Regions from separate parts of the Stenotrophomonas aracearum genome, predicted to be linked through region 2. Evidence: predicted binding sites of a transcription regulator. Region 2 holds the regulator's gene; the other holds the start of a gene.
The links. Region 2 encodes FliA, which starts transcription of late flagellar genes. Its sites were predicted from a motif close to TAAAGTTTNNCNNNCNNNGGCCGATAA; they were not measured.
Positions count from the first base shown of each region.

Region 1: PDM28_RS17670 (GGDEF domain-containing protein) is a predicted target of FliA. The motif match lies at 1,416-1,442, and genes of this name have one in related genera.

Region 1 is NZ_CP115543.1:3,919,247-3,926,245, forward strand. It holds gene PDM28_RS17665 (dihydrolipoamide acetyltransferase family protein) at 1-1,352, shown strand, start outside; gene PDM28_RS17670 (GGDEF domain-containing protein) at 1,476-3,029, shown strand; gene PDM28_RS17675 (DUF808 domain-containing protein) at 3,107-4,042, opposite strand; gene PDM28_RS17680 (ABC1 kinase family protein) at 4,222-5,862, shown strand; gene PDM28_RS17685 (phosphoglycerol transferase I) at 6,025-6,999, shown strand, end outside.
Region 2 is NZ_CP115543.1:1,867,527-1,874,525, reverse strand. It holds gene flhA (flagellar biosynthesis protein FlhA) at 1-1,690, shown strand, start outside; gene flhF (flagellar biosynthesis GTPase FlhF) at 1,845-3,824, shown strand; gene PDM28_RS08625 (MinD/ParA family ATP-binding protein) at 3,811-4,698, shown strand; gene PDM28_RS08620 (RNA polymerase sigma factor FliA) at 4,695-5,441, shown strand; gene cheY (chemotaxis response regulator CheY) at 5,458-5,850, shown strand; gene PDM28_RS08610 (protein phosphatase CheZ) at 5,850-6,464, shown strand; gene PDM28_RS08605 (chemotaxis protein CheA) at 6,469-6,999, shown strand, end outside.

The DNA.
Region 1 (6,999 bases), 2.1 Mb from region 2:
TGCCCGACGCCACCATCGTCGAGTGGTTCGTCAAGGAAGGCGACGTGATCAAGCTGGACGAGCCGCTGGTCTCGATGGAGACCGCCAAGGCCGTGGTTGAAGTGCCCTCGCCGTTCTCCGGCACGGTGCTGAAGCTGGCCGGCGGCGCCGGCGACATCATTCCCACCGGCAGCGTGCTGGCCCAGTTCGTACTGGACCCGAACCTGCCGCAGCGCGCCGATGGCCAGGACACCGGCCACAGCCACAGCCACGGCCACGCGGCGCCGGCGCCGACACCGAGCACCGGCCAGACCGCCCCGGCGCAGCCGGACAAGGTGGTGGCTTCCGACGATGGCGGCGAGATCGCCAAGCCGGGCGCCGAGCGCGAAGACGAAGGCACCGTGGTCGGTGCGATGCAGAGCTCCAACGCCGTGCACGCCGAACAGGCGGTGGCGGTAGGCGGGGTCAAGGCCGTGCCGGCGGTGCGCGCCACCGCGCGCAAGCTGGGCGTGGACCTGACCCGCGTGCGGGCCACCGGCGCCGACGGCGCGGTGACCATGGCCGACGTCAAGCAGGCCGCTGCCGACGGCAGCGCCAAGGTCGGTGCGGCACCGGCACCTGCGGCGGCAGCCCCGGTGGCGGCAGCCGCCCCGGTCGCGCGCGCCGCTGAAGCCCGCGCGCCGTTGTCGGCCGCCGGCAAGCCGATGCGCACCCAGCCGCCGGGCGTGGTCGCCAAGGGCCAGCCGGAGCAGCTGAAGGGTGTCCGCCGCAACATGGCACGGGTGATGGCCGACGCACACAGCAAGGTCGTGCCGACCACGCTGAACGACGACGCCGATATCCACGCCTGGGCGCCGGGCAACGACATGACCGCCCGCCTGGTGCGTGCGATCGTGGTCGGTTGCCAGAAGGTCCCGGCGCTGAATGCCTGGTTCGACGGCGACGCCCTGACCCGCACCCTGCACGCACACGTGGACGTGGGCATCGCGGTGGACACCGACGACGGCCTGTTCGTGCCGGCCCTGCGCAATGCCGACGTGCTGGATGCACGCGGCATCCGCGAAGGCGTGAACCGCCTGCGTGAGCAGGTCGAAGCGCGCTCGATCGCGGCCTCGGAGCTGAGCGGCTACACCATCTCGCTCTCCAACTTCGGCATGTTCGCCGGTCGCTATGCCACCCCGGTGGTGGTACCGCCGTGCGTGGCCATCGTCGCCGCCGGCCGTGCCCGCCACCAGATGACCCCGGTCATGGGCGGCGTGGAAGCGCACAAGGTGATCCCGCTGTCGGTCACCTTCGACCACCGCGCGGCCACCGGTGGCGAAGCGGCCCGCTTCCTGCGCGCGATGCTGGACGACCTGGCCCTGGCCAACTGACCGGCTCCACGTGAGGAAGTGACGACGGCCACCGCAGGGTGGCCGTCGTCGTTTTGGGGGGGTTCAAGCCGGGCCCCGCCGCGCCGATACTGTTCCAACCTCACCCTGTCCCAAGACCGCCGCATGAAGGACCCGCAGGACGCCCTCCCCAGCCCCGGCCCCGGCACTGCCGTGGGGCGGCTGCTGTCGCGCCGCCTGGGCGCGGCCAAGGCGACCGGGGATACGGTGGACACGCCCGTCGCCAGGGGCGGCAGCAGCGCCCAGCTGCAACGCCTGTTCGCCGGCGCCGAGCAGCCCGAACCGCTGCTGGCGGCGTTCGCCGACGGCATGGCCACCCTTCCCGGCGAGCTGGGCGACATGGGCCAGCGCCTGCAGTCGGCCCAGCGCAGCGCCGACTGGGTCAGCTACGGCCGCGCCATGCGCCAGCTGATCGACAAGTACATCCGCACCATCGAGCAGGACAGCCCCGACGGCCCGCCCGACAGCCTGCGCCTGCGCGAACTGCTGCGCATGACCCTGGGCGTGACCGTAGCCAGCCTGCTGCAGAACATGCCCGAACTGAAGGACGAGCCGGTGCAGCTGGCCGCCGAGCTGCGCCACTGGCACCCCGGCCAGCCGCTGCAGCCGCTGGAGCTGCGCCTGCGCGAGCTCACCCACCAGATCGGCGTGCGCAGCGACGGCTGGCAGGAACAGCAGGAACTGCTGCTGAGCCTGTTCGACCTGCTGCTCGAGAACATCGGCGAACTGCTCGACGACAGCAGCTGGCTGCATGGTCAGCTGCATGCCGTACGTGCGCTGATCGGCGGCCCGCTGGACCGTGACTCGGTCGAGCAGGCGCGCGCCAACCTGCGCGAAGTGATCTACAAGCAGGGCCTGCTCAAGCAGGGAATCGTCGATTCCAAGGCCGCCATGAAGAGCCTGATGGGCGACTTCATCGAACAGCTGGATGGCATGGCGGTCAGCACCGGCGAGTACCACGATCGGATCAGCAGCTATGCGCTGGCGCTGAAGGAAGCGCGCAGCATTGCGGACCTCAACCAACTGCTGCAGGACGTGCTGCAGGACACCGGCCGCGTGCAGGAACAGGCGCTGCAGGCACGCGACCACCTGGGCAACGCCCGCCGCGACGTGGAACAGGCCGAAGCGCGCATTGCCGAGCTGGAACAGGAACTGCGAGACGTCTCCGGGCTGGTGCGTACCGACCCGCTGACCGGTGCATTGAACCGGCGCGGCTTCGACGAGCTGCTGGAACGTGAACTGACCCGCGCCGAACGGCACGGCCACCCGTTGGCGCTGGCGCTGCTGGACCTGGATGACTTCCACCAGACCAACAGCGACCACGGCCACCCCGGTGGCGACGCGATCCTGCGTCACCTGGTCACCGTGTGCCAGCTGCTGCTGCGCAGCTCGGACACCATCGCGCGCATCGGGGGCGACGAGTTCGTGCTGTTGATGCCCGAAACCCCGGGCGCCGACAGCATGTCCACCCTGCAGCGGCTGCAGCGATCGCTGGCGCAGCGGCCACTGCAGCTGGACGGCCAACGCGTACCGGTCCACTTCAGCGCAGGCCTGGCCCAGTGGCAGCCCGGCGAAAGCGGTGACGCCCTGCTCAAGCGCGCCGATGCGGCGCTATACGCCGCGAAACGGGTCGGTAAGAACAGGGTACAGGCGGGGTAGAGCCACGCCCTGCGTGGCTGTCGCGATGCCGCACCCCGCGTAGCGACACGCCACGCGTGTCCCAAGCAGTGCCGGATTCAGTGCGCGGTCTTGCCGCGCGCCTTCTGGATCCCGGTCACCACCGCCAGCACTACCGCGCCGGCAATCACGCCGACCACCACATTCCCCAGCGCGCTCACCAGCCAACCCCACTGCCCATCCCCGCCCAGCCCCTGGACGAAGTGATGCAGCGCCGGCACGTTGTGCACCAGGATCCCGCCACCGACCAGGAACATCGCGGCGGTACCGGCCACCGACAGGAACTTCATCAGCCACGGCGCCGATACCAGAAGACCGCGACCGAACGCCGCCAGCGCCCCACCCTTGCGCGACAGGTACAGCCCCGCGTCATCCAGCTTCACGATGCCCGCCACCAGCCCATAGACGAACACCGTCATGCCCAGCGCGATCACCACCAGCGCGGTCAACTGGTTGAGGAACGGCGCGGCCGATACCACGCCCAGCGACAGCACGATGATCTCGGCAGACAGGATGAAGTCGGTGCGCACCGCGCCTTTGATCTTGTCCTTCTCCCACGCCACCATGTCGACCTTCTCATCGGCCAGCGCAGCGACCCGTTCGGCCTTCTTCTGCGCGTCTTCTTCCTTCGAGTGCAGGAAGCGGTGCGCCAGCTTTTCCACACCCTCGTAGCAGAGGAAGGCGCCGCCGATCATCATCAGCGGCACCACGATCGGAATCGGATAGCCCTTGCCCTTCAGCCACGCTTCCAGCGCGCTGATCGCCAGCGCCGCCGGAACCAGGATCGCCTTGTTCACCAGCGAGCCCTTGGCCACCGCCCACACCACCGGCAGCTCGCGGTTGGCGCTGACCCCGGTGACCTGCTGAGCGTTCAGCGCCAGGTCGTCGCCCAGCACGCCGGCGGTCTTCTTCGCCGCCACCTTGGTCAGGATGGAGACGTCATCCAGCAGGGCGGCGATATCGTCGAGCAACGCAAACAGGCTGGCACCGGCCATGGTCATCCAGGAATCGAAGGGTGGCAGCGATTCTGCCCGATCCGGCCGCGTTCGTCGAAGATCGCCGGGATTCACCAGCCCACCACTTCCCGGCGGCGACACTGCGGGTCTGTATCGCCCCGGAGCCCTGCTTGACTACCACGCCCCTCGTCCCCGGCTCACCCTCGCTGGTCAAAGGCATGAACCGCCGCAGCCAGATCCTGCGCCTGCTGCTGCGCTACCGGCACTCGGGCGTGTTTTCGGGCATGAACCTGGACGCACGCGCCGTCCACGACCTGCCGCCGGAAGGAAATCCGGAGCAGTTCGTCACCGACCTGGAATCGCTGGGCCCCACCTTCGTCAAGCTGGGGCAGATGCTGTCCACCCGCCCGGACATGGTGCCGGTGGAATTCGCTACCGCGCTGGAGCGCATGCAGGAAAAGGTGGCGCCGATCCCGGTCGAGCGCGTCTACGGCATCATCGAGCAGGAACTGGGCGCGTCGGTATCCAAGCTGTTCGCCAGCTTCGACCCGGTGCCGCTGGGCTGCGCCTCCATCGCGCAGGTGCACCGCGCGCAGCTGCATGACGGCCGCGAGGTCGCGGTGAAGGTGCAGAAGCCGGAAGTGGCCGCACAGCTGCGTTCGGACCTGGAAGTGCTGCGCAGCTTCGCGCTGGCCGCCGACCACCTGACCCAGGTGGGCCGCCGGGTGCGCCTGCGCGACTGGCTCAACGAATTCGCCAAGACCCTGATGCAGGAGCTGGACTACCAGGCCGAAGCCGAGAACCTGCAGCGCTTCGGCCAGCACCTGCGTCCGTTCAAGCCGCTGTGGGTGCCGCAGCCGATCTGGGACTACTGCAGCCACCGCGTGCTGACCATGGAACTGGCGCAGGGCGTGCGCGTGGACATGATCCCCGACGTGCGCCGCACCGAAGAACCGATGGCACCGCTGGCCGCCGCCCTGATCCGGGGCTACATCGACCAGATCTTCGTGCACGGGGAGATCCACGCCGACCCGCATCCGGGCAACCTGCGGGTCACCCCCGACGGCCGCCTGGCGATCTTCGACCTGGGCATGGTCGCGCACATGCCGCCGCGCCTGCGCGAGCGCCTGCTCAAGCTGCTGTTCGCCGCCGTCGACGGACGCGGCGAGGAAGTGGCCGATGAGATCATCGGCATCAGCACGCGCCTGGAAGCCTTCGACGAGGAGCGTTACCTGCGCGAGACCGGCCAGGTCATCGCGCGCTATGCGGCCAGCGGCACGTTCTCCGAGGGCCGCGTGGTGCTGGACCTGGTGCGGATCGCCACCGCCAGCGGGTTGCGCACGCCGCCCGAACTGAGCCTGCTGGGGAAGGCGCTGCTCAACCTGGAAGCCGTATGCCGGCTGCTCTCGCCCGACCTGGACACCCGGCGCATCGTCGAACGGCAGCTGCAGCACGTGATGCGTGCTCGCCTGAAGAAATCGCTCTCTGCCGCCAACCTCGCCAGTGAGGCGATGGAAGTGCAGCAGCTGTTGCGCGAAGGCCCGCGCAAGATGTCCGACATCCTCGCCCTGCTGGCCGAGAACCGCCTGCAGATGAAGGTGACTGGGCTGGAAGAATCGCGCCTGATGGAGAACCTGCAGAAGATCGCCAACCGGGTGTCGGCGGGCATCGTCACTGCCGCGCTCATTCTTGCTGCGGCGTTGATGATGAAGGTGGATACCGGCTGGCATTTCTTCGGCTATCCCGCGATCGCATTCACCTTGATGCTGATCGGCGTGATCCTCGGGCTCGGCATCATCCTCAGCGCACTGTTGTTCGACCGACGTGCGCGCTCGCGGGAAGAACGCGGTCATCGCTGAGCTTTCACGCGCGCTTTACCCTTTGCAACACGATGCGGTGTAGGCATCCAGCGCGCGTTTTCAACAAACATTTCAGTCAGGTTCGTGCATGCATGATCGGGTCATCTGCCTGTCATGTGGGTGTGCTTGGCAGCCGGTTCGTCTCCGCTGCCGATGATGCCTATGCCCTGGATCCTGCTGCTGTCGCTGTTGCTGCTCACCTGGCTGCTGCTCGCCTCGGGTCGCTGGGCATGGTGGAAGGCCAGCTTGATGTCGGTGCTGTTGCTGGCGCTCAGCGCGTGGTGGCTGATCAACAAGTTGTCCGGGGACGGACTGAATGCAGCAACGCTGTACCACCTTGGCGCCGACATGGAAGGCGCCGGTGTATCGGACTTCAAGGGCTACATCGCCGGCTTCATCGCACTGGTCCTGCTTTCGCTGCTGCCGCTGCTCACCCCGCGGATCAAGCGCTGGCACCGCACCGCACACGGCCGCAGCGTGTTTGCCGGATTCCTTGCGCTGTGGGTGGTGGCGATCGGGGTCAGCCCGCTGTACCGCGACGGCCAGCGCCTCTACCAGCAGACGCGTCCGGTCGACTACAGCATGGTGGCGCCGGAGTATCGCGTCCTGCAGCAGGCGTTGCGTACGCCGCGCAACATTGTGTGGATCTACGGCGAAAGCCTGGAACGCACCTATCTGGATGAAACCGCATTTCCGGGGCTGATGCCCAACCTGAACCGCCTCGCCGGCCAGTCGCTGGACGTGCGCGGCCTGGTGTCGGCCGAAGGGGGCGGCTGGACCATCGCCGGACTGGTGTCGTCCATGTGCGGCGTGCCGCTGACCACCGCGCAGGGCGATGAGAACAGCATGGACCGCATGGGCAGCTTCCTGCCCGAAGCAGTGTGCCTGGGCGACTACCTCAAACAGCAGGGCTACACCAACCACTACATGGGCGGCGCCAACGGGCTGTTTGCCGGCAAGGGCCAGTTCCTGGCCACGCACGGTTTCGACGCAGTCGACGACCTGGCGTGGTTCAAGCAGCAGAAGATCGCGCGTTCGCACTTCTCGCCGTGGGGCGTGCACGACGATGTGCTGCTGGACAAGGCCTTCGACCGCTTCATGCAGCTGTCCAAGGCCGGCCAGCCGTTCATGCTGACC
Region 2 (6,999 bases):
GGTCATCACCAAGGGCGCCGGGCGCGTCTCCGAAGTGACCGCGCGCTTCATCCTCGACGCCATGCCCGGCAAGCAGATGGCGATCGACGCCGACCTCAACGCCGGTTTGCTGACGCGCGAGGAAGCCAAGGTCCGTCGTGAAGAAGTCCGCGAGGAAGCCGACTTCTACGGCGCGATGGACGGTGCCAGCAAGTTCATCCGCGGCGACGCCATCGCCGGCATCCTGATCCTGTTCATCAACATGCTCGGCGGCCTGGCCGTGGGCGTGCTCCAGCACGGCATGCCGTTCGGCCAAGCCGCAGCCACCTACACCCTGCTCTCCATCGGTGACGGCCTGGTGGCGCAGCTGCCGGCCCTGCTGGTGTCCTCGGCGGTGGCGATGCTGGTCACCCGCGCCTCGCGCTCGCAGGACATGGCCCAGGCCATGATGGGCCAGGTGTTCGGCCAGCACCGTGCGCTGACCATTGCCGCCGCGATCCTCGGCCTGGTCGGCCTGGTCCCGGGCATGCCCAACGTCGCCTTCTTGACGCTGGCCGCCATCCTCGGCTTCATCGCCTGGAAGCTGTGGAAGAAGAGCCAGGTCGCCGAGCAGGCCGCCGCTGCGCCGGCGTCCGGCCCGACCACCGCGCTCGGCCTGCCGGCCGGCACGCCCTCGCCCACCGCCGAACTCACCTGGGACGAACTGCGCCCGGTCGATCCGCTCGGCCTGGAAGTGGGTTACCGCCTGATCCCGCTGGTGGACAAGAACCAGGGCGGCGAACTGATGGCGCGGATCAAGGGCGTGCGCCGCAAGCTCACCCATGACATCGGCTTCCTGATCCCCTCGGTGCACATCCGCGACAACCTGGAACTGGGCGCCACCGCCTACCGCCTGCTGATCCACGGCGTGCCGGTGGCCACCGCAGAGATCCATCCGGACCGCGAACTGGCGCTGGACCCGGGCAGCGCGCTCGGCGCACTGGAAGGCATCGCCGGCAAGGACCCCGCGTTCGGCCTGGATGCCACCTGGATCCAGCCGCATCAGCGCGCCCACGCCGAATCGATGGGCTACACCGTGGTCGACCCGGCCACCGTGGTCGCCACCCATCTCTCGCACCTGATCCGCGAGCACGCGCCGGAGCTGCTGGGCCACGAGGAAGTGCAGCAGCTGCTGGCCAACCTGGCCAAGAGCGCGCCCAAGCTGGTCGAAGACCTCACCCCCAAGGCGCTGCCACTGTCGGTGGTGGTGCGGGTACTGCAGAACCTGCTGATCGAGCGCATCCCGGTGCGCCAGCTGCGCAAGATCGCCGAGTCGCTGGTGGAAAACGCACCGCTCAGCCAAGACCCGGGCGTGCTCACCGCCGCCGTGCGCAACGCGCTGGGCCGTTTCATCGTGCAGGAGATCGCCGGCATGTCGGCGGAGCTGCCGGTGTTCACCCTCAACCCGCAATTGGAACGTGTCTTGCAGGAGTCCACACAGGGCAACGGCGCAGCGCTGGAACCCGGACTCGCCGAGCGACTGCACCAGAGCCTGGCCGAATGTGTCGGCAAGCAGGAAGCGAAAAACGAGCCCGCGGTGGTGTTGGTGCCCGGTCCGGTACGTGCCGCGCTGGCACGGCTGGTACGCCACAGCGTTCCGTCGCTGTCCGTGCTGGCCTACAGCGAGGTGCCGGAAGACAAGCGCTTGAAGCTGGTCGGCACGATCAGCTGAGCCGGAACTCCGACAGCAACGCGTCAGAAAACAGACACACCCATTTCGCCATCACCGCAGCAGGACAAGAAGGGAACCCCGGACCGTGCAGACCACCGACAACCAGAGCCTCCCTTCCGCCCCCCAGCCCCAGACTCCGTCCCGGTACCACAGCATGAAAATCAAACGCTTCGTCGCTCCCGATATGCGCTCGGCCATGAACCTGGTGCGCAAGGAACACGGTCCCGATGCGGTGATCCTGTCCAATCGCCGGATCGAGGAAGGCGTGGAGATCGTGGCCGCGGCGAACTATGACGAAGGCGCGGTGCAGCGCGCACTGGAAGCGGCCCGCAAGGACGTCGCCCCGCCGCCGTCGGCCCCGCGCCCGCGCAATGCCGCCGACGCGGTGATCGCCGCCGTCACCCGCCGCAAGGCACCGGTAGCGGCGCCGGAGCCGGTGGCCGCCACCACCTCGGCGGTCGCTGCGCTGGCCCGCGCCGCCGTCGGCGCCACCGGCCGCACCCTGGACACCGCCAACGAAATCGTGCCGCCGCCGGGCAGCCCCGGTTTCGCCGCGACCCTGGCCCGCGCGGCAGTTGCACCGCGCCGCACCCTGGACGCGCTGCCGGAACAGATCTTCGCTCCCTTCAATGTCGAACAGGCCGCCGCCCACGCTGCCAACCCGGCAACCGCTTACGCCGCCCAGTCCGACGTAACGCCGGGCTCTGCCCGGCCAACGATCGAAGACGCACCGTCTCCGACCCGCGCGGCCACCCCGGCCCCGTCCAACCGCGCCCGCTTCATCATCGACCCGCCGCAGGACGACGCCCCGCTGTTCGAAATGCACGCCCCGCCCGGCCGCAGCCTGCCGCCGCAGCTGCCGCAGATGCCCGCGCAACAGATGCAGCGCGCCGCGTTCGACGCACCGATCGCCCCGCTGTGGGAAACCGTCCCGGTGGTCCCGGCAGCTGCCACCGCGCGCCTGGACATCGACGACTCCGCCGTGTTCGTGCCGCCCGCTCCCATGGTGATGATCGAGACCGCTGCACCGGTTGCGCCGGTTGCGCCGATCGCTCCGGTCGCCCCGGTGGCGGCGATCATGATCGCCCCGCCGGCGCTGCCGGCCATGCAGGCCGCCAACGAACCGACGGCGCCGGCCGAGATCGCCGAAGCCGAGCGGGTGACTGCTCCGGAACCGGTTGCCGCCGCGCCGGTCGCCGCACCCGTCCCGGTCACCCTGGTCCGCGACGACGAGGAACTGCGCCAGCTGCGCCATGAAGTGGCCGGCATGCGCCACGTGATCGAGCGCGAAATGAACCGCTTCACCGACGAACGCCTGCGCGGCTCGCCGGTCCGTGCCGCCGCGCTCGACCTGATGGACGAATACGGCTTCGACGCCGGCATCTGCCGCGACGTCGCCCTGCAGATCCCGCTGGACACCGAAGCCCACCGTGGCCGCGGGCTGATGCTGGGCCTGCTCTCGAAGAAGCTGCCGATCGCCCCGGTCGACCCGCTCGAGGCCGGCGGCGTGATCGCCCTGGTCGGTCCCACCGGTGCCGGCAAGACCACCACCATCGCCAAGCTGGCCTCGCGCTTCGCCGAAGCGCATGCCGCCCGCGACGTGGCCCTGGTCACCACCGACACCGCCCGCATCGGAGCCCGCGAACAGCTGTACGGCTTCGGCCGCCAGCTCGGCATCGCGGTGCACGAAGCCAACAGCGGCAGCGACCTGGCCCAGCTGCTGGAGCGCCTGAAGGACTACAAGCTGGTGCTGATCGACACCGCCGGGCTGGGCCCGCGCGACCGCGCCCTGGCCGCCCAGCTGCAGTGGCTGCGCGCGTCCGAGCAGATACGCACCCTGCTGGTGCTGCCGGCCAACACCAGCTTCGGCGACATGGACGAAGTGGTCCGCCGCTTCAGCGCCGCCAACCCGCAGGGCGTGGTGCTGAGCAAGCTGGACGAGACCGGCCGCTTCGGTACCGCCCTGTCGGTGGCGGTCGACCACCGCCTGCCGATCACCTGGGTCACCGACGGCCAGGACGTCCCCGAAGACCTGCACCGGGCCAGTGCCGCCAATCTTGTACTTCGCCTTGAAGATTTGCGCCGCGCGGCCGATATGCCCTGCAACCCGGAGTTGAACCATGCCGTCGCGTGAGTACGAAAACCTGACCAGGACCTTCCCGCTGTCGGCCACCCGCAGCCAGCCGCTGGGCCCGGTGCGCACCATCGCCGTCACCGGCGGCAAGGGCGGCGTGGGCAAGACCAATGTCTCGGCCAACCTGGCCGTGGCGCTGGCCGGCATGGGCAAGCGCACGCTGCTGCTGGACGCCGACCTGGGCCTGGCCAACATCGACGTGATCCTGGGCCTGCAGCCCAAGCTGACCCTGGCCGACCTGGTCGCCGGGCGCTGCACGCTGGACGAGGTGATCCTGGAAGGCCCCAACGGCGTGCTGGTGGTCCCGGCCGCGTCCGGGCGCCGGCACATGGCCGAACTGCAGCCGGCCGAGCACGTGGGCCTGGTCAATGTGTTCTCCGAACTGGAACGCGAACTGGACTTCATGGTGGTGGACACCGCCGCCGGCATCACCGACGGCGTGCTGACCTTCTGCCAGGCCGCGCAGGACACCGTGGTGGTGGTCTGCGATGAACCGGCCTCGATCACCGACGCTTACGCACTGATCAAGGTGCTCTCGCGCGAGCGCGGCGTGGACCGCATCCAGGTCGTGGCCAACATGGTGCGCGACCCCAATGAAGGCCGCGTGCTCTATGAAAAGCTGAGCCGCGTGTGCGAGAAGTTCCTGGCCGACGTCTCGCTCAACTACCTGGGCTGCGTGCCGCAGGACGACTGGCTGCGCCTGTCGGTGCAGCGCCAGCAGCCGGTGGTGAAGGCCTATCCGTCCAGCCCGGCCGCGCAGGCGATCGCCGAGATCGCCCGCCGCACCGCGCGCTGGCAGGCCCCGACCGAACCGCGTGGCGGGGTCGAGTTCTTCCTGGAACGCATCCTCAAGCAGCGCGGGGTGGCCGCATGAAAGGCGCCGCACAATACAAGGAGGTGCAACGCGCCGCCGCCAACGAGTGCATTGCCCAGCACTCGGACCTGGTCCGGCGCATTGCCCACCACCTGGCCGCGCGCCTGCCGGCCAGCGTTGAAGTGGACGACCTGATCCAGGCCGGCATGATGGGCCTGATCGAGGCGTCGCGCAGCTACGACGCCGACCAGGGCGCCTCGTTCGAAACCTACGCCTCGATCCGCATCCGCGGCTCGATGATCGACGAGATCCGCCGCGGCGACTGGGTGCCGCGCTCGGTGCACCGCCGTGCGCGCGACGCCGCCTCCACCATCCGCCGCCTGGAGCAGAGCACCGGCCGCGCCGCCAGCGCCACCGAAGTGGCCGCCGCGATGGACATGCCGCTGCCCGACTACCTTCGCCTGATGGAAGACGCCGCGCGCGGCCAGGTGCTGAGCCTGGAGTCGCGGATCGAAGACCAGGGCGAGCTGGACACCGTGGCCCAGGGCGGCCCGACCCCGCAGCAGGTGCTCGAGCGCGGCGAATTCGGCCGCGAGCTGGGCAACGCGATCGGCCTGCTGCCCGAGCGCGAACAGCTGGTGCTGTCGTTGTACTACGAGCAGGAACTGAACCTGAAAGAGATCGGCGCAGTGCTCGGGGTCAGCGAGTCGCGCGTCTGCCAGATCCATGGCCAGGCCGTGCTGCGCCTGCGTGGCCGATTGAAGATCTTCGAGGCGGCCGACGCCGGCCTCGAGAACAACTGAGACCGAGGAAACACCTTTGAACAAGAACATGCGCATCCTGATCGTCGACGACTTCTCGACCATGCGTCGTATCGTCAAGAACCTGCTGGGCGATCTGGGCTTCACCAATACGGCCGAAGCCGAGGACGGGCATGCCGCGCTGGCCCTGCTGCAGAGCCAGCCGTTCGATTTCGTGGTCACCGACTGGAACATGCCGGTGATGACCGGCATCGACCTGCTCAAGGCGATCCGCGCCGACGCCAAGCTCAAGACCCTGCCGGTGCTGATGGTCACCGCCGAAGCCAAGCGCGAGCAGATCATCGAAGCGGCGCAGTCCGGCGTGAACGGCTACATCATCAAGCCGTTCACCGCGCAGACCCTGGAAGAGAAGCTCGGCAAGATCTTCGAGCGCCTGGCGGCGAGCGCCTGATGGAAACCCTTCGCGACAAATCGGCGCTGGTGCAGCGCCTGCAGGACGCCCTTGCCGCGCTGGAAAGTGGCGACGAAGCGGGCTGGCGCCGGGAAATCGATGCGCTGGCCGCGCTGCGCACCCAGCCGATGATGGCAGGCCTGAACCGGCTGGCCCGCGAACTGGGCCAGGCGCTGGGCGAACTGCCCACCCTGCCCAGCGAAGCCGGCGAGCTGGACGACGCCTGTGCACGCCTGGACCACGTGGTGGCGATGACCGAACAGGCGACCCACCGCACCCTGGACCTGGCCGAAGAATGCCGGGCGCTGACCGAGCAGCTGCGCGCCAACGGGCTCAGCCCGGACCAGGACGTGCAGCTGGAGCGGATCCGCCACAACCTCACCGAGATCGCGCTCACCCAGAGCTACCAGGACCTCACCGGGCAGATCATCCGCCGCGTGGTCGGCATCGTGCGCCGCGTCCACGAAGGCTTCGGCGCACTCGGCCTGCCGCCGCCGGACGAGACCACCAGCAAGCGCGACAACGGCCTGGCCGGCCCCGCCGTGACCGGGTTGGACCGTCACCAGGTGTCGCAGGTCGACGCTGACGATCTGCTTTCCGATTTGGGACTTTGAAACCATGAGTGCTGTTCCAGACGACATTGCCGCCGACTTCATCCTCGAGGCCCAGGAAATCCTGGATCGCCTCGGCGAACAGCTGGTGTCGCTGGAGCAGTCGCCCCAGGACAGCGACCAGCTCAACGCGGTGTTCCGCGGCTTCCACACGCTCAAGGGCGGTGCCGGTTTCCTCGGCATCCAGGCGATGGTGGAACTGTGCCACGCCGCGGAAGAGACCCTGGGCATGGCCCGCTCCGGGCACGCGGTGCTGCAGGCGCATCACTTCGATGCCGGCCAGCAGTCGCTGGATTACCTGCAGTCGATGCTGGATTCGGTGTCGGCCGGTACCGAGCCGGGCTATGCCCCGCCGGAACTGATCGCGCAGTTCGACGTCAACGGTCCGGCAGTGCCGGCACCGGTGGCGGCCGCCGCGCCGGCCAACGGTGACCTGATCACCGACGACGAGTTCGAAGCGCTGCTGGACACCCTGCACGGTGGCGCCGCGCCGACCGCCGTGACGCCCACGAAAAAGGTCGATGACGGCCTGATCGGC